Regions from separate parts of the Streptomyces sp. NPDC033966 genome, predicted to be linked through region 1. Evidence: predicted binding sites of a transcription regulator. Region 1 holds the regulator's gene; the other holds the start of a gene.

The links. Region 1 encodes HspR, which represses chaperone genes until heat shock. Its sites were predicted from a motif close to TTGAGNNNNNNNNNCTCAA; they were not measured.
Region 2: lon (endopeptidase La) is a predicted target of HspR. The motif match lies at 3,613-3,631, and genes of this name have one in related genera.

The regions. Positions count from the first base shown of each region.
Region 1 covers NZ_JBVIRQ010000005.1:243,820-250,610, forward strand. The annotation lists gene clpB (ATP-dependent chaperone ClpB) at 1-2,584, opposite strand, end outside; gene ACZ518_RS16280 (pyridoxamine 5'-phosphate oxidase family protein) at 2,756-3,160, shown strand; gene ACZ518_RS16285 (Rieske (2Fe-2S) protein) at 3,359-3,673, opposite strand; gene ACZ518_RS16290 (hypothetical protein) at 3,673-3,870, opposite strand; gene ACZ518_RS16295 (helix-turn-helix transcriptional regulator) at 3,956-4,990, shown strand; gene ACZ518_RS16300 (heat shock protein transcriptional repressor HspR) at 5,112-5,579, opposite strand; gene dnaJ (molecular chaperone DnaJ) at 5,581-6,756, opposite strand.
Region 2 covers NZ_JBVIRQ010000001.1:460,143-466,933, forward strand. The annotation lists gene ACZ518_RS02115 (hypothetical protein) at 1-592, shown strand, start outside; gene ACZ518_RS02120 (MarR family winged helix-turn-helix transcriptional regulator) at 617-1,057, opposite strand; gene lon (endopeptidase La) at 1,194-3,590, opposite strand; gene ACZ518_RS02130 (RidA family protein) at 3,716-4,108, shown strand; gene ACZ518_RS02135 (DUF4097 family beta strand repeat-containing protein) at 4,105-4,869, opposite strand; gene ACZ518_RS02140 (sulfurtransferase) at 4,950-5,786, opposite strand; gene ACZ518_RS02145 (glycosyltransferase family 39 protein) at 5,905-6,791, opposite strand, start outside.

The DNA of each region.
Region 1 (6,791 bases):
CCCGGCCGACCAGCAGGTCCTCGCCGGCCACGTCCACCCGTACGGTGTCGCCGTCGCGGACCTCGCCGGAGAGGATCTCCTTGGCGAGGCGGTCGCCCACGGCCGTCTGGATCAGGCGGCGCAGGGGGCGGGCGCCGTACGCCGGGTCGTTGCCCTTGTCCGCCAGCCAGGCCAGGGCCTCGGGGGTGACGTCCAGGGCGAGCCGGCGGTCGGCGAGGCGCTTGGCGAGCCGGGCGATCTGGAGCTCGGCGATGTGCGCCAGCTCGTCGCGGGTCAGCGCGGAGAAGACGACGAGGTCGTCGAGGCGGTTGAGGAACTCCGGCTTGAAGCTCGCCCGGACCACCTCCAGGACCCGCGTCTTCTTGTCCTCGGCGGAGGGCACCGGATCCACCAGGAACTGGCTGCCCAGGTTCGAGGTGAGGATCAGGATGGTGTTGCGGAAGTCCACCGTCCGGCCCTGGCCGTCGGTGAGGCGGCCGTCGTCGAGGACCTGGAGCAGGATGTCGAAGACCTCGGGGTGGGCCTTCTCGACCTCGTCCAGCAGCACCACGCTGTACGGGCGGCGCCGGACGGCCTCGGTGAGCTGGCCGCCCTCCTCGTAGCCGACGTAGCCGGGCGGGGCGCCGACCAGCCGGGCCACGCTGTGCTTCTCGGAGTACTCGGACATGTCGATGCGGACCATGGCCCGCTCGTCGTCGAAGAGGAAGTCCGCGAGGGCCTTGGCCAGCTCCGTCTTGCCCACGCCCGTCGGGCCCAGGAAGAGGAACGAGCCGGTGGGGCGGTCCGGGTCGGCGATGCCGGCCCGGGTGCGGCGCACGGCGTCCGCGACGGCCCGTACGGCCTCGGTCTGGCCGATCAGGCGGCGGCCCAGCTCGTCCTCCATGCGCAGGAGCTTCTGGGTCTCCCCTTCGAGGAGCCGGCCGGCCGGGATGCCGGTCCAGGCGCCGACCACGTCGGCGATGTCGTCGGGGCCGACCTCGTCCTTGACCATGGAGTTCTTCGCGGTCCCGGCCGCGGCCTCCTCCTCGGTGGCCTCCGCCAGCTCGCGCTCCAGCTGCGGGATCTCCCCGTAGAGCAGCTTGGAGGCGGTGTCGAAGTCGCCGTCGCGCTGGGCGCGCTCGGCCTGGCCGCGCAGGTCGTCCAGGCGCTCCTTGAGCTCGCCGACGCGGTTGAGGGACTGCTTCTCCTTCTCCCAGCGGGCGGTGAGGCCGCGCAGCTCCTCCTCCTTGTCCGCGAGGTCCTTGCGGATCTTGTCGAGGCGTTCGATCGAGGCCGGGTCGGACTCGTTCTTCAGCGCCAGCTCCTCCATCCGCATCCGGTCCACGGAGCGCTGGAGCTCGTCGATCTCCACGGGCGAGGAGTCGATCTCCATGCGGAGCCGGGAGGCCGCCTCGTCGACGAGGTCGATGGCCTTGTCGGGCAGGAAGCGGGAGGTGATGTAGCGGTCGGACAGGGTGGCGGCGGCGACGAGGGCGCTGTCGTTGATGACGACCTTGTGGTGGGCCTCGTAGCGGCCCTTGAGCCCGCGCAGGATCGCGATGGTGTCCTCGACGGTGGGCTCGGCGACCAGCACCTGCTGGAAGCGGCGCTCCAGCGCCGGGTCCTTCTCGATGCGCTCGCGGTACTCGTCCAGGGTGGTCGCGCCGACCATGCGCAGCTCGCCGCGGGCCAGCATGGGCTTGAGCATGTTGCCCGCGTCCATGGCGGAGTCCCCGCCGGCCCCGGCGCCGACGACGGTGTGCAGTTCGTCGATGAAGGTGATGATCTGCCCCTCGCTCGACTTGATCTCGGCGAGGACGGTCTTCAGCCGCTCCTCGAACTCGCCGCGGTACTTGGCGCCGGCCACCATCGCGCCGAGGTCGAGGGAGACGAGCCGCTTGCCCTTGAGGGACTCGGGGACGTCGCCCTTGACGATGCGCTGGGCCAGGCCCTCGACGACGGCGGTCTTGCCGACGCCGGGCTCGCCGATGAGCACCGGGTTGTTCTTGGTGCGGCGGGAGAGGACCTGGACGACGCGCCGGATCTCGTGGTCGCGGCCGATGACGGGGTCGAGCTTGCCGTCGCGGGCGGCGGCGGTGAAGTCGGTGCCGAACTTCTCCAGGGCCTTGTACTGGCCCTCGGGGTCGGGGGTGGTCACCCGCCGTGCTCCTCGTGCGTTCTGGAAGGCGTCCAGCAGCTTCTTCGCCGTGGCGCCCTGGGCGGAAAGGACCTCACCGGCCGGTCCGCCCTTGGCGGCGATGGCGATGAGGAGGTGTTCGGTGGAGAGGTACTCGTCGCCGAGGCGGCCGGCCTGGGAGTCGGCCTCGGCCAGTACGGCGAGCAGGTCGCGGCTGGGCTGCGGGGGCGCGACGGTGGAGCCGGTGACGCTGGGCAGGGCGGCGAGCAGGCGCTCCGCCCCGGTGCGGACGGCGGCCTGGTCGGCGTCGGTGGCGACCAGCAGGTCGACGACGTTCTCGTTGTCCTCGCCGGCGAGCAGCGCCAGCAGGAGGTGCGCGGGGGTCAGGTCGGCGTGGCCGTCCTTGACGGCCCTGCTGGTGGCCGCGTTCAGGGCGTCGCGGCTCTTGTTGGTCAGCTCGGCGTCCACTCTCGGTTTCTCCTCTCCGGCGGGCGTACGTGACCTGTCGCACCCGGCTGGCGGCCGGATACGCACTCTGACAGATTCAGCATCTGCAAAGTTGAGTCTATTCCACTCAAGGCTGTACGGGGGCCATTCTCCCGCCGGATCCGGCGGGTGCGCGGGCGTACGCTTCGGCCCATGTCCCATGACGTACTCAACCCGACGCCCGAGTACCTCGCCTTCTGGCGGGAGCGGCACGTCTGCACCCTGACCACGCCGCGCCCGGACGGCACGCCGCACGTGGTGCCCGTCGGCGTGACCTACGACCCGGAGTCCGGGCTGGCACGGGTGATCAGCAACAAGCACAGCAAGAAGGTCCGCAACGTCCTGGCGGCGGCCGGCGGCGGCGCGCGGGTGGCGGTCTGCCAGATGGAGGGCAGGCGCTGGGCCACCCTGGAGGGGCGCGCGGTGATCCGTACGGACGAGGCGTCGGTCGCCGAGGCCGTGGCGCGCTACGCGGAGCGGTACGGGCGGATGCCCTCGCCCAACCCGGACCGGGTGGTCCTGGAGATCACCCTGGACCGGGCCATGGGCCGGGCCTGAGCCCCCCGGGGCGGACCTGGAGCGGCCTGCGAGCGGCCTTCGAGCAGCCTTCGGGCGTTCCCCGGCGGATCCCCGGGCGATTGTCCGGTTCAACCACTGGACGCGGACATCACAACGGCGCCATCGTGGTCAGGTCCACGATGGCGCCGTTGTGTGGGGGTAGCACCTGGAGCGATCTGCAACGACGGGGGAATCGCCTCAGGCACTGCGGGGGGTGGCGGTGGTGATATCGGGCTCGAACAGCTGGTGGTCACGCTGGTCGAGGTTGACGAAGACCATTCCGTACCGCACTTCGCAGCGGACGGGCTGCGGTGCGCCCCGGGGGCGGCGCAGACAGCGGTAGGCGCGGACGTCCTCGTCCTCCTCGCGCACGACGACGATCGGCTGGCCGAAAAGAGTGACCATCAACGAATCGCCGGCGTAGGGGATCGCCGTGGCGAGGTCTATGAACTGCCACCCGGAGCGGTACGCGGATGCCATTTCGCGGCGGAAGTCGCGGTCGTCCGGGGTCATCAGGAGGCCTTCGCAGGGATGCTGTTCCAGCCGAAGTCGCTCTCGACCGCCGTCCCGGCCGACGGACCGGCAGCAGCCGGAGCGCTCCCCGTGTCCCCGTCGACGGCGACGACTGCCCCAAAGACGGCAACGGTGGAGAAAACAACGGCAAGCGCCGAGCGAAGCATTCTCTTATACATGGTCGGCTTCGTCCTCACTTGATGGAATCCTCTCCCCCGCACTGACAGACGATGGCTCATTCAGGCACGTCAGTGCCACAGGGACGATGCATCATGTTCTTACATGTTCAGGACCCTGGGGGGTGGAGATTTGCCCAAGAGCGACATAAACCCGACACATCGCCACCCCGTCACGGAGATGTGCACCGAGGGCGCGCGACTCTACGCGGCGGCCCTGAGCACCGGCCGCGTCGCCCGCGGCGAGGTCGCGAACGCCCCCTGCCTGCTCGAATTCGCGCTACTGCGCCCCGACCCGGACGACGCGAACCAGCTGCGCGCGGTTCCCCCGTCCATCGCGCTGGCCCAGCGGCTCCATCCGATCGAACGCGAGATCCAGGAGCGCAGGCGCACCGCAGTAGATCTCACCGACGCATTCGAGCCGTTCCTCACCATCAGCGCCCAGAGTCCCGCAAATACCCACGCCATCACGGTGCTGGAGGGATTCGACCAGATCAACGCCGCCATCGACCTGGCCACCGCCGAGTGCCACACCGAGGCCCTGACCGTCCAGCCGGGTGGCGCCCGGCCGACCTCCGTGCTCAGCGAGTCCCTGGAGCGGGCCACGCCGATGATCGACCGCGGGGTGAGCATCCGCACGCTCTACCAGCACACGGTGCGGCACAGCCAGGGCACGCTCGCCTACGTGGACCGGATCTCCGCCGGAAAGGTCGAGATCCGCACGCTGGAGGAGCTGATAGAGCGTCTCATGATCTTCGACCGCACGGTGGCCATCATCCCCGCCAGCGACGACCGGCGGGTGGCCCTGGAACTGCGGCACCCGGGACTGGTGGACTACCTCATCAAGGTCTTCGAACAACTCTGGCGCAGGGCCGTGCCGTTGGGCGACGAGGTCACGTACACGCACAGCCCGGATGGTATCTCCGGAGTGCAGCGTTCCATCGCGCAGCTGCTGATCGAGGGCCACGTGGACGAGGCGATCGCCCGCCGGCTGGGAATGAACGTACGCACCTGCCGCGCGCACATCGCGAAGCTGGCCGCCGCCCTGGGCAGCGGGAGCAGGGCCCAACTGGGCTACCTCATCGCCCAGTCCGGGATCCTGCACGGATCCGGCGGCCCGGCGCAGCTCCCCGAGGCCTGACAGCGGCCCGCAGGCGGCCGCCAGGAGCCCCCGGACGCACGGAAGGCCCCGTTGGAGCCCTCCTCGTGCGGGAGGGGCCCCACGGGGCCTGCACGGCGCGGCCGGCGGCGCGGCCGGCGGGTCAGTCGCCCGGGCGCTTGGTGGGGCGCCAGACGACCAGGGCGTTACCGGGCACCGGCGGCTGGTACGGCACCAGGTCACGGCGGTACGAGGCGTGCACCTGGGCCTCGCGGGCCTGGAGGGCGGCGGCCGCCCCGTCCACGGCGGCGGACAGCTCGGCCACGCGCTGCTGGAGCGCGGCCACCTGGTTCTCCAGTTCGATGATCCGCTTGATCCCGGCCAGGTTGATGCCCTCGTCCTGGGACAGCTGCTGCACCGTGCGGAGCAGTTCGATGTCCCTGGCCGAATACCGCCGGCCGCGGCCGGCCGTACGGTCCGGGGAGACCAGGCCGAGCCGGTCGTACTGGCGCAGGGTCTGCGGGTGCAGGCCCGAGAGCTGGGCGGCCACCGAGATCACGTAGACCGGGGTCTCGTCGGTGAGCTGGTAAGCCCCCTCGCCGAAGCGGGGCTGTCGGCGGCGGCCGTCCATGTCATGCTCCCTTCGCGGACTCGAACAGGAGGGCGCGCGGGTCCTCGGACCCGGTCGCGTCCCGGTACATCTCCAGCGCCTCGCGGGCCTTGTCGGACAGCTCCGCCGGAACCGCGACCTCCACCGTGACGAGCAGGTCGCCGCGGGTACCGTCCTTGCGGACCGCGCCCTTGCCGCGGGCCCGCATGGTGCGGCCGCCGGGGGTGCCCGGGGGGAGCTTCAGGGTGACCGGGGGGCCGCCCAGGGTCGGCACCTTGATGTCGGCGCCCAGGACGGCCTCGGCGAAGGTCACCGGGACCGTCACCGTGAGGTTGTCGCCCTTGCGGCCGAACACCGGGTGGGTGCCGACGTGCACCACCACGTAGAGGTCGCCCGCCGGGCCGCCGCGCTCGCCCGGAGCGCCCTTGCCGCGCAGCCGGATCCGCTGGCCGTCGGAGACGCCCGCCGGGATCCGGACCTGCATGGTGCGGGAGGACTTGGCGCGCCCGCTGCCCTTGCAGACCTCGCAGGGGTTCTCCGCGATCAGGCCGCGGCCCTTGCAGTCGGCGCAGGGGTCGGTCAGCGAGAAGCCGCCGCCGCTGCCCCGGGACACCTGGCCGGTGCCGACGCAGGTCGGGCACACGCGGGGCGTGCCGTTCGTGTCGCCGGTGCCCGAACAGGCCTTGCAGGGGGACTGCGAGGACATCCGCAGCGGCACGGTCGCACCGTCCACGGCCTCCGTGAAGGAGAGCGTGACCTCCGACTCGATGTCCTGGCCGCGGCGCGGCTGGACGCGGGTGCCCGCACCGGCGCCCGCGCCGCGGTTGAACAGCCCGCCGAAGACGTCGCCCAGGCCGCCGCCGAAGCCGCCCTGGCCGCCCTGCTGGGTACCGCCGAACAGGTCGCCCAGGTCGAAGTTGAACGAGCCGCCGCCGCCCGGACCGGCGCGGAAGCCACCGTTCCCGAACAGCGCGCGGGCCTCGTCGTACTCCTTGCGCTTCTTGGCGTCGCCGAGGATGTCGTTCGCCTCGGAGATCTCCTTGAAGCGCTCCTCGGCCGAGGCGTCGCCCTTGTTGGCGTCCGGGTGGAACTCGCGGGCGAGCTTCCGGTACGCCTTCTTGATCTCGGCCTCGGTGGCGTCCTTCGGGACACCGAGGACCTTGTAGTAGTCCTTCTCGACGAAGTCCTTCGTGCTCATCCCCGGTGTCCCTCCTCTCGGATCCCTACATGGTG
Region 2 (6,791 bases), on a different contig from region 1:
ATTGACCGAACTGTCCGGATCGCGGCGGGACATGCCCCTGGAGGGGGTCCTGGCCCGGGCGATCACCGACACCGCCGACGCGCACCGGGACACCTGTGACCTTTCTCACGTACGGACCCCGCAGGCGACGGTGGTCATGGTCCGCTGGGACGAGTCGTACGTGGAGCACCTCGTGCTCTCGGATTCCGTGCTCCTGCTCCGCGGGCCCGGCGGTGCGGTCACGCCGGTGCTGGACGACCGGCTGGACCGGGTGCCGGACGGGGTGCGCGGCTCGGTGGCGGCGACCGACGCGCTGCGCAATGCCGAGGGGGGCTTCTTCACGGCGGCCGCGGACCCGGGGGTGGCGGCCCGGGCCGTCACCGGGCGCACCCCGCGCACGGAGGTGCTGGCGGTGGCCGCGCTGACGGACGGGGCGAGCCGCTGGACCGACACCTTCGGGGAGGGCGACTGGGCGGCCTGCCTGGACGTGCTGCGCAAGGAGGGGGCGCGGGGGCTGATCGGGCGGGTCCGGGCCGTGGAGTCGGATCCGCTGCGCCCGCCGGCCCGGTACAAGCGGCACGACGACGCCTCGGCGGTCTACGCGGAGCTCTGAGCCCGCGTCCGGGCCCGGGGGGGGCTACTCCTCGCCGGAGTTCAGCTGGTTGAGGAGTCTGGCCAGTTCCGCGACCTCGCCCCGGTCCCAGTCGGCGAGCTTGCGCATGTACTGCTCGCGCCGGGCTCCCCGTACGCGCAGGAAGCGCTCCCGGCCCTCTTCCGTGAGGCCGACGAGGAAGGCGCGGCCGTCGGCGGGGTCCGGCTCGCGGGCCACCAGGCCGAGCACCTCCAGGGCGCGCAGCTGCCGGCTCATGGTGGCCTTGCCCACGCCGAAGTAGGCGGCCAGTTCGGTGGCCCGCTGGCGGCCGGCGGCCTCCAGCCGGACCAGCAGCCCGTACGCGGCCGGCTCCAGCTCGGGGTGCAGGGCGCGGGCCATCTCGCCGGAGGAGGCCCGGGCGCGCCGCAGGAAGACGGACAGCTCCCGCTCCAGGGCGAGGAACTCCTGGTCTTCGCTGCCGTGCACGCGCCGCTCCCATCCGTGGCGGGGCACACCGTGGCGCCCCTGTTCGGCACCAGTATTTCGCAGCGGGTACGCCGAGGGCCCGGGGCCCCGCCGCTGGGGGTCCCCGGGCCTCAGTGGACCGTGCGCGCCTTCCGGATCAGGCGGCCTTGGTGAAGGACACCACCGCCGGGGCGAGGGCGAGCTCCAGCACCTGCCGCACGTCCGTCACCGGGTGCACCTCCAGTCCCTCCAGCACCTCGCTCGGGACGTCGTCCAGGTCGGCCTCGTTCCGCTTCGGGATGATCACGGTGGTCAGCCCGGCCCGGTGCGCGGCCAGCAGCTTCTGCTTGACCCCGCCGATCGGGAGCACCCGCCCGGTCAGCGAGACCTCGCCGGTCATGGCCACGTCCGTGCGGACCTGGCGGCCGGAGAGCAGGGACGCCAGCGCGGTGGTCATGGTGATGCCCGCGCTCGGGCCGTCCTTGGGGACGGCGCCCGCCGGGAAGTGGATGTGCACGCCCCGGTCCTTCAGGTCGGCGACCGGCAGCTCCAGCTCCGCGCCGTGCGAGCGCAGGAAGCTGAGGGCGATCTGCGCCGACTCCTTCATCACGTCGCCCAGCTGGCCCGTCAGGGTGAGCCCGGCGGCGCCGGTCTCCGGGTCGGCGAGGGAGGCCTCGACGAACAGGACGTCGCCGCCGGCCCCGGTCACGGCGAGGCCGGTGGCCACGCCCGGGACGGCGGTCCGCCGCTCCGCCGGGTCCTGGGCGGACTCGGGCACGTGGTGCGGGCGGCCGATCAGGCCGCGCAGCTCGCCCGCGCCGATGGTGAAGGGGAACTCCCGCTCGCCCAGTTCGTGCTGGGAGGCCACCTTGCGCAGCAGCCGCGCGATGGACCGCTCCAGGGTGCGCACGCCGGCCTCGCGGGTGTACTCGCCGGCGAGCTTGCGCAGCGCGTCCTCGCCGAGGACCACCTCCTCGGCGGTCAGTCCGGCGCGCTCCAGCTGGCGGGGCAGCAGGTGGTCGCGGGCGATGACGACCTTCTCGTCCTCGGTGTAGCCGTCGAGGCGCACCAGCTCCATGCGGTCGGCGAGGGCCTCGGGGATGGCCTCCAGGACGTTGGCCGTCGCGAGGAAGACCACGTCGCTGAGGTCCAGCTCCACCTCCAGGTAGTGGTCCCGGAAGGTGTGGTTCTGCGCGGGGTCCAGGACCTCCAGCAGGGCGGCCGCCGGGTCGCCGCGGAAGTCGGAGCCGACCTTGTCGATCTCGTCGAGGAGCACGACCGGGTTCATCGACCCGGCCTCCTTGATCGCCCGCACGATCCGGCCGGGCAGGGCGCCGACGTAGGTGCGCCGGTGGCCGCGGATCTCGGCCTCGTCCCGTACGCCGCCGAGGGCGACGCGCACGAACTTCCGCCCCATGGCGTGGGCCACGCTCTCGCCCAGCGAGGTCTTTCCGACGCCGGGGGGTCCGACGAGCGCGAGGACCGCTCCCCCGCGCCGTCCGCCGACGACGCCCATCCCGCGCTCGCCGCGCCGCTTGCGCACGGCGAGGTACTCGGTGATGCGGTCCTTCACGTCGTTCAGCCCGGCGTGCTCGGCGTCGAGCACCGCCCGGGCGCCCTGGATGTCGTACTCGTCCTCGGTGCGCTCGTTCCAGGGCAGTTCCAGCACGGTGTCCAGCCAGGTGCGGATCCAGGAGCCCTCGGGGCTCTGGTCGCTGGCCCGCTCCAGCTTGTCGACCTCCTTGAGCGCGGCCTCCCGCACCTTCTCGGGCAGGTCGGCGGCCTCGACGCGGGCGCGGTAGTCGTCGGACTCCTCGCCCTCCTTCTCCCCGCCCAGCTCGCGCAGTTCCTTGCGGACGGCCTCCAGCTGGCGGCGGAGCAGGAACTCCCGCTGCTGCTTCTCCACGCCGTCCTGGACGTCCTTGGCGATGGACTCGGCCACGTCCTGTTCGGCGAGGTGGTCGGAGAGCGCCTTGACGGCGAGGCGGAGGCGGGCGACCGGGTCGGTGGTCTCCAGCAGCTCGACCTTCTGGGCCACGCTCAGGAACGGCGAGTACCCGGAGTTGTCGGCGAGGGCGGACACCCCTTCGATCTGCTGCACGCGGTCCACGACCTGCCAGGCGCCGCGCTTCTTCAGCCAGCTGGTGGCGAGGGCCTTGTACTCCTTGACGAGCTCGGCGACGGACCCGGGCAGCGGGTCGGGCACGTTCTCGTCGACGGTCTCCCCCTCGACCCAGAGCGCCGCTCCGGGCCCGGTGGTCCCGGCGCCGATCCGGACGCGGCCGCGCCCGCGGATCAGCGCCCCGGGATCCCCGTCGGAGAGCCGCCCGACCTGCTCGACGGTCCCCAGCACGCCGATCCCGGCGTACTTCCCGTCGACCCGGGGCACGAGCAGCACCCGGGGCTTCCCGCCGCCCACCGCCGCCTGCGCCGCCTCCACGGCTCCGCGCACCTCGGCGTCGGACAGGTCCAGGGGAACGACCATCCCGGGCAGCACGACCTCGTCGTCGAGCGGCAGTACGGGCAGGGTGAGCGTTACGGACGTCGAAGCCATGATGTTCCCTCCGGCAGTGAAGTTGAGCTATGCCGACTCAATGCTTCTGCGCCCGGCAATGTTCCCCAACACCCGTTCGCCGGGGGCGAACACCTCCGGCGGGCCCCTCGTAGCACCATGACGGCATGACAGACATACGACGGACCGTCAGCTCGGGCTCCCCGCTGGAACCCCGCATCGGCTTTTCCCGCGCGGTCCGCACGGGGCCCTACGTGGCGGTCGCCGGCACGGCGCCGATCGGGGACGACGGCTCCACCGTCGGCCCGGGCGACGTCCACGCGCAGACCGTGCGCTGCCTGGACATCGCGCAGCGGGCCCTGGAGGAGGCCGGCGCCTCGCTCGCGGATGTCGTGCGGACCCGGATCATGCTGACCGACATCACCACCTGGGAGGAGGCCGCACGGGCCCACGGCGAGCGCTTCGCCGCGATCCGCCCGGTGACGACCTTCGTCGAGGTGTCCCGCTTCATCGACCCGGCCTGGCTGGTGGAGGTGGAGGTCGACGCGGTGACCGCCTAGGCCCTGTCCGGGGAGGCCGAGAGGCGGATGTCGCCGGAGGCCGTGCGGACCGCGATGCGGGAAGGGGCGCCGGGAGCGTCCCCGAGGGTGACGTCCCGCTCGCCCGAGCCGGTCTCGGCGGACACCCGGTACGCGGCCTGCGGCGCCCTCAGGGTGACGTCGCCCGAGCCGGTGGTGACGGACACCGAGGCCGGGGCCTTCGCGAAGCCGACCGTGGAGTCCCCGGAGCCCGTACGGAACTCGAACTCCGGGCCGGACAGCTCGGCGGCCGTCAGGTCCCCGGAGGAGGTGCGCACCTTCAGCGGGCCCGCGATCCGCTCGGCCCGGACGTCGCCGGAGGAGGAGTCCAGCTCGGCGGAGGCCACGCCCGTGACCGTGATGTCCCCGCTGCTGCTGCCCGCCTTGAGCTTCACCGAGGCCGGCACCTCCAGCCGGTAGTCCACCCAGCAGCTGTCCCCGTCGCCGCCGCAGCCGTCGGTGAAGGCCAGCACCCCGCCCGAGACCCGCTGCCCCGGCACGGGCGCGGTGTCGCCCCGGTAGTGCACGACCCGTCGGACGGTCACCCCGGAACCGCTGCCCGGGGTGACCACCACCGACCCGCGCCGAAGGCCCGTCAGCTCCACCGCCGTGACGGCCTCGGTGACGGTGGCGTCGGCCTCGGCGGTCTTCAGCCGGGCGTCCTCCACGAAGGAGCAGCCCGACAGCAGCAGGGCCGAGGCGGCGACGGCGAGGGCGGTGCGGGTGAAGGTCTGGGATTCCATGCCGACGAGTCTGCCGACCGGGGGGCGGGCGCACGCTGGTGCAGGTATCCGGACCCGGGGTGGGGATAGCCCCACCCCGGTCAGGGCCCCGTCACCACCGGCCGCAGCTCCGAGGGCAGGCCCCACTCGCTCCACGAGCCGTCGTACACCGCGGTCTCCCCGTACCCGGCCAGGGTCGCCCCCAGCGCGAGCACGCAGGCCGTGACGCCCGAACCGCAGCTGAAGTAGAGCCGCTCCCGTTCCCCGGCCAACGCCCCGAAGGCCTCGCGGAGTTCCCCGGCGGGCCGCATCAGGCCGTCCGGTCCCTGGAGTTCACCGAACGGCAGGTTCAGCGCGCCCGGCATGTGCCCGCCGCGCAGCCCCGGCCGGGGCTCGGGAGCGGTGCCTGCGAAGCGCTCCCGGGTCCGGGCGTCGAACACGGCGGCGGCGGGGTCGGTGAGCGCGGCGGCGACGGCGCCGGCGTCCACCAGCAGCCCCGGGCGGGGCCGGGCGGTGAAGCCGCCGCGCGGCCCCTCGTACGCCGCCGCCCCGGCCTCGACGGCCAGCCCGGCGGCGACCCACGCGGGCAGGCCCCCGTCCAGCACGGCCACCCGGTCGAAGCCCATGGCGCGCAGCATCCACCAGGCGCGGGCGCTGGAGTAGATCCCGGCGCCGTCGTACACGACCACGGCGTCGGAGTCGTGGACCCCGAGCCCGCGCAGCGCCTCGGCGAAGTCCTCCGGGGAGGGCATGGTGTGCGGGGCCGCCGCCGCGTGGTCGGAGAGCTCCCCGTCGAGGTCGAAGGGACGGGCGCCGGGAATCCTCACCGGTGCCCCGCGATGGCCCCCGACGGAAGCGTCGAACACCACGACGTCCCCGAGGTGTTCTGCGAGCCAGCCGCTGCCGACCAGGGGGCCGGGTATCTCGGACACGGGCATACGGGGGCCTCCGGAGGCAGCGTCGGACACGGTCTGCGGCCCATCCTGGCCCATCGGCACCCGGGGCGGGGCGGATCAGGGCCGGGGGACCCGGGGGCGGTGTCCCTGCGGGCCCGCGTCAGCCGCACTCGCCCCGCCGCGCGTACACCGCCACCCGCGCCCCGCGCACCACCGCCACCGAGCAGCGCTCGAACGCCGCCGCCAGCGCCTCGCGCTTCGCCGCCTCCGCCGGGTACGCGTCCAGCGGCTGGTCCGGCGGGTCCAGCAGGGCGATCACCCTCGGGGAGGCCAGGACCGCCGCCCGGACGGCGTCCGGCGGCAGCTCCGTGCCCTGGAGGGTGCGGGACCGCGCCGGGGTCCGGGCCAGGGCCACGTCGCGGACGGACCCGTACACCGCGGGCGAGGACAGCAGCCACTCCCGGCGCCGGGACGGCATGAACAGCACCGCGTCCCCCGGCCGGGCCCGCTCCCGTACCGCCGCCGCGACGGCGAGGGCGTCGTCCTTGCGCGCCTCCGGGGTCCGCAGCCACACCGACCACACCCCCACCGGCAGCAGCAGCGCCCCCACCAGCACCCACGACAGCGGCAGCCGCACCCGCGCCCCCGCGAGCACCGCGAGGCCGGCCAGCGCGTAGAGGACGTACCGGTCGACGTACAGGGGGTGCGCCAGCGAGACCGCCATCAGCAGCCCGGGCGGGAGCAGCGCGAGCGGCACGGCCACCCGTACGAGCCCCCGGTCGGCGCTCCCCCGGGCGAGCAGGGCCACCGCCGCCGCCAGCACCCCGTACGCCGCCCAGTCCTGCCACGACGGCCGCCCCAGCCACCCCAGCTGCGCCGACGCCTGCCGCGCGCTCACGAGGGCCAGCGGCAGCAGCCCCGCGAGGACGGCCCCCGCCGCCCACCGCCAGCCCCGCGCCCGCCAGGCGGCGAACGCGTGCGCCGGCAGGGCCAGTACGGCGAACTCGTGCAGCCAGCAGCCCAGCAGGAGCACCGCCGCGTAGGCCG